DNA from 2 places in the Allobosea sp. P4_E12 genome. Region 2 is predicted to be linked to the other one. Evidence: predicted binding sites of a transcription regulator. Region 2 holds the regulator's gene; the other holds the start of a gene.
The links. Region 2 encodes LexA, which represses DNA repair genes until DNA is damaged. Its sites were predicted from a motif close to TGTTCNNNNTGTGTTCNG; they were not measured.
Positions count from the first base shown of each region.

Region 1: a site for LexA is predicted at 1,588-1,605, ahead of AC1DW9_RS03430 (ImuA family protein). Genes of this name have one in related genera too.

Region 1 covers NZ_JBFUIY010000002.1:302,361-304,751, reverse strand. The annotation lists gene phnD (phosphonate ABC transporter substrate-binding protein) at 1-506, opposite strand, end outside; gene phnC (phosphonate ABC transporter ATP-binding protein) at 578-1,396, opposite strand; gene AC1DW9_RS03430 (ImuA family protein) at 1,622-2,391, shown strand, end outside.
Region 2 covers NZ_JBFUIY010000012.1:129,552-131,942, reverse strand. The annotation lists gene AC1DW9_RS17310 (molybdopterin molybdotransferase MoeA) at 1-602, shown strand, start outside; gene lexA (transcriptional repressor LexA) at 684-1,388, shown strand; gene AC1DW9_RS17300 (ComEC/Rec2 family competence protein) at 1,382-2,391, opposite strand, start outside.

The sequences.
Region 1 (2,391 bases), on a different contig from region 2:
TCGATCTTCATGCCGTCGAGCACGAAGCGCGGCACATTGTTGCCAGAGGTGGAATTGGGATCGACGAGGCCGAGATTCTTGCCCTTCAGGTCCTCGACCTTCTGATAGGGCGAGTCCTTCTTCACGTAGAAGACGGAGTGGTAGCCCTTGGTGCCGTCGAGATTGGTCTCGATCGCGAAGGCATCGACCTTGGCGCCGGTCATGCGGGCGCGGGCGAAGGAGGCGGGGCCGTACATGCCGATATGGATGTTGCCGGCGCGCTGGCCTTCGATGATCGCGGCATAGTCGTTGGCGATGCGCAGCGTCACCTTGGTGCCGAGTTCCTTCGCGAGGTAGTTGACGAAGGGGGTGTAGCGCTCGACGACGCCAGACGCGTTCTCGGACGGGATGATGGCGAAGATCAGCTCCGGATACTTGGCTTTCCAGTCCTGCGCGAAGGCGGGAGCGGCGAGCGTCGCGGCCAGGCCGGCGGCGGCGAGCGTGAGGGTATGACGACGGGTCAGCATGGTTTGCTCCTGTTGAAGGCTGTTGGTGGTCTTTTCAGGCGTGAGTGGTCCTGGCCGGGCTTGAACCCGGCTCAGGCTGCGGTCTGCTTGGCGCGCTTGGCTTCGGCGATGGCGATGGCATCGAGCGCGTCGAGCGCCTCGGCGCCGGCATCCTTGGCCTCGATGCCGTAGAGTTCGGCCGCGATCTCGCGGGTCAGCGCCTGCGGCACGTCGTCGAACACGACCTTGCCGGCGGCCATGCCGATCAGTCGGTCGCAATATTTCGCCGCGATATCGAGATCATGCAGATTGCAGATCACGGTGATGCCGTCCTCGCGATTAATGCGGAAGAGCGCATCCATCACGACCTGGGTGTTGCGCGGATCGAGCGAAGCGATCGGCTCGTCGGCAAGGATGACCTTCGGCTCCTGGACCAAGGCACGGGCGATCGCGACGCGCTGCTGCTGGCCGCCCGAAAGGGTCTCGGCGCGTTGGGCGAGCAGATGGCCCATGTCGAGACGCTCGAGTGCGGCGATGGCGCGGATCTTGTCGTCCGGCGAGAAGCTCTTCACCAACGTCAGGAAGGCCGAGCGGTGATTGAGCCGGCCAAGCAGGACATTGGTCAGCACGTCGAGGCGGCCGACGAGATTGAACTGCTGGAAGATCATCGCGGTGTCGCGACGCCAGGCGCGCAGTTCGGCGCCCTTCAATGCGGTGACATCGCGCTCGTCGCTGATCAGGCGGCCGGAACTCGGCTCCGCCAAGCGGTTGATCATGCGCAGCAGGGTCGACTTGCCTGCGCCGGAGCGGCCGATGACGCCGACCATTTCGCCCTTCGGGATCGACAGCGAGACATTGTCCACGGCGGCTTTGCCGCTGAAGCGCTTGGTCAGGCCTTCGATACGCAGCATGAACGGTCTTCCCATCGAGGAGCGAGCATGGCGACATCCGGACATGGGCGAGGCGCAGTCCGGAGCTCATGCTCTCTTGCAGTGCGCAAACCGGTATCGGCGACAGATGACAGGGCCGTGACAGCAGGATCGGGGGCTGTGGGGCGGGGCGTCACGGAGGCTGTTGACTCGTCTGAGGCGGCGGAGTCATAAAGAACAAAATAGGAACATTTGGAGTGCCAAGACGTGAGCGATCATGCCGTCGCCGCGCTGCGGCGAAGCATTGCCGGTTTGGAAAGCGTCTCCGTCTCGCTGGGCGAGGAGGCGAGCTTCAGCCTTGGCCACGCGGCGGCCGATGCGGCGCTGGGGCCGCTGCGCCGCCATGCCCTGCACGAGATCGTGGCTGCGGCGCATCAGGCTCCAGCGGCGACGGGCTTCGTCGCCGGGCTGATCGCGCGGCTGGAGCGGCGGCCGGTCGTCTGGCTGCGGCAGGATTCCGCCGGCGCGGAAGGGGGCGAACTCTATGCGCCGGGGCTTGCGGCGTTCGGGCTCGATCCCGACCGGGTGCTTGCGGTGCGGGGGCGCGATCCGCTTGCCGTGCTGAAGGCGGCGGGCGACGCCTTTCCGCGCGGCAATGACCCGCGCTCGGGTATCGGCGCGGTGGTGATCGAGCTCGAAGGTGCGCCGGCCTGCCTCGATCTCACGGCCAGCCGGCGTCTCGTCCTGGCGGCGCGGGATGCCGGCGCGACGGCTTTTCTCCTGCGGCTGGGAAGCAGTCCTGCTCCAAGCGCGGCGACGATCCGCTGGTCGGTTTCGGCGGCGCCTTCGGAGGGACGGATGAGAGCGCATGGGCCGGGCCGGCCGAATTTTGCGGTCACGGTGCTGCGCAACCGGCATGGGGCGACAGGGCAGTGGGTGATGGAGTGGGACAGTCATGCGTATAGCTTCCGCGAGCCGCTTCCTGTCGCTCTGGTTCCCGCGCCTGCCCATCGACCGGATCAGGCGCAGCCAGGGCG
Region 2 (2,391 bases):
TTGCGCTCGCCGCGCTGGTCGAGCAGGCCGGCGGCACGGCGCTCGATCTCGGGATTGCCCGCGATGATCATGCCGATCTCGCCGACAAGATTGGCCAGGCACGGAAGGCCGATGCCGATGTGCTGATCACCCTCGGAGGAGCCTCGGTAGGTGAGCACGATCTCGTCCAGGCAGCGTTGATCGGTCAAGGCATGGCGCTCGGCTTCTGGAAGATCGCCATGCGGCCGGGCAAGCCGATGATGATGGGCCGCCTCGGCCGCATGGTCGCGCTCGGCCTGCCCGGAAACCCCGTCTCGTCCATCGTTTGCGGACATCTCTTCGTCGTGCCCCTGCTCAGGACCCTCCTGGGCGTACCGGAACCGGAGCGCGATCTGAGTGAGCCTGCAATCGTCGGAAGAAATTTGCCGGCAAATGATGAGCGGCGAGACTATATGAGGTCGGAACTGACGCTCACTCCGGAAGGATGGCTGGCAACGCCCTTCGCCAAGCAGGATTCGTCGATGCTGGCCACTCTTGCCCGCGCCGACGCGCTACTCATTCGCGAATCGTTTGCTGCGCCGGCAAACAAAGGCGACAACTGCCGGATCATCCGCCTACGCTGAGCGCGCTTGCGGAACACAACGCGAACCTGTATGGTGTTCGTGCTTTGTTTCGATTCCATACAAAGAGCGCCGGCGGGAACCATGCTGACACGCAAACAGTTCGAACTGCTTCGTTTCATCCAGGAACGCCTGCGCGAGACAGGGGTGCCCCCCTCCTTCGACGAGATGAAGGACGCGCTCGATCTGCGCTCCAAGTCCGGTATCCATCGCCTGATCATGGCGCTGGAGGAGCGCGGGTTCATTCGCCGCCTTCCCAATCGAGCCCGAGCGCTGGAGATCATAAAGCTGCCCGAAGGGGCCGGCGGCCCTCAGGCGACGCGCGGACGGTTCAGCCCCTCCGTCGTCCAAGGGGGGCTTGGCAAGGTCCGGCCGATCGCACCGCCCCCGGACGAAGATGTGCGCTCCACGGTTGCGATTCCGGTCATGGGGCGGATTGCCGCCGGTACACCGATTTCCGCCATCCAGAGCCGCAGCCATACCGTGGCACTGCCTGCCGACATGCTTGGCCCCGGTGAACATTTTGCCCTCGAGGTTCGCGGCGACTCGATGGTGGAAGCCGGCATTCTCGACGGCGATACGGTGGTGATCAAGCGTCAGGACACGGCCAATACCGGGGATATCGTCGTGGCTCTGATCGATGACGAGGAAGCAACGCTGAAGCGACTGCGCAAGCGCGGCTCCTCGATCGCGCTCGAGGCTGCCAATCCCGCCTATGAGACAAGGGTGCTGGGACCGGACCGCGTCAAGATTCAGGGCCGCCTGGTCAACCTGATGCGGCGCTACTGAAGCGGCTCGTGTTCTTCGACAGCCGCCAGCGGCAAAGCCGGCGTGCTTGCAGGCCGCTCCCGCTTGCGGCTCCAGGGACGATCGACACCATCCTGCTCTGATAGATGGGCGCGCCAGCCGCCCTTGTTGCCGACAAGGGCGGTCGCGCCATCGCGCGACAATGCCCTGCGGTCGATCAGTCGTGCTGCGCACGGAGCGTTCCACGGAATCGGCGTGATGACGAGATCGGCGCGCCGACAGTCCTCGACGATGGCCAGGCGATCACGTGCAAAGGCAACGCTTCGTCCATCCTTGCTGCGGACGACACAACCCAACGTGTCGCAGGCCGCGCCTTCCCGCAGGCTGTTGTCGTCAGTCCGGCGATTATCGCCATCTGCGTTCAGCCATTGCTGCAGCACGAAGCGGCTCGGTTGCCCCGCCAGGATCATGCGACCATCGCCCCCGCGGACCAGGATGCCGGAACCATCGCGTTCGATCAGGATGTCGGGCCTGTCGGGCTTCGCTGCCACGAGCAGTCCCGCGATCAGGGGGGCGACGGCCAGGAAGCGCAGCGGTGTCGTCCAGAGCGTGATCCAGAGAAGCGCAGCGGCAAAGCATGCGAGCGCCGCGGCCCCGAATGCAGGAATGATCACCGCGGAGTGGTCGAATCCCGCAACCCAGCGCGCGGATTGCAGCACATAGTCCGAAGCGACTCCCATGAGCGCCCAAGCCGGCCAATCCAGGCCGAAGGGATAGGCGAGCACGCCGAAGACAGCGGCAGGCATGACGATCAGGGAAACGAAGGGCAAGGCGAGCGCATTGCCGAGCAGACCGAAGGGGTTGAAGGTCTGGAAGTGATAGGCACCGAACGGTGCGGTTGCGACCGTCGCCAGCACGGTCGTGACCGTGAGCCCGACCACCGCGATCCAGATCGGCCGTAGCGGCCAAGGCAGGTTCGCCGGCGCCTCGGAGTGGCCGCGATCCTCCCAGCGCTCGGCAAAGGCGATCAGCGCCGCGACAGCGC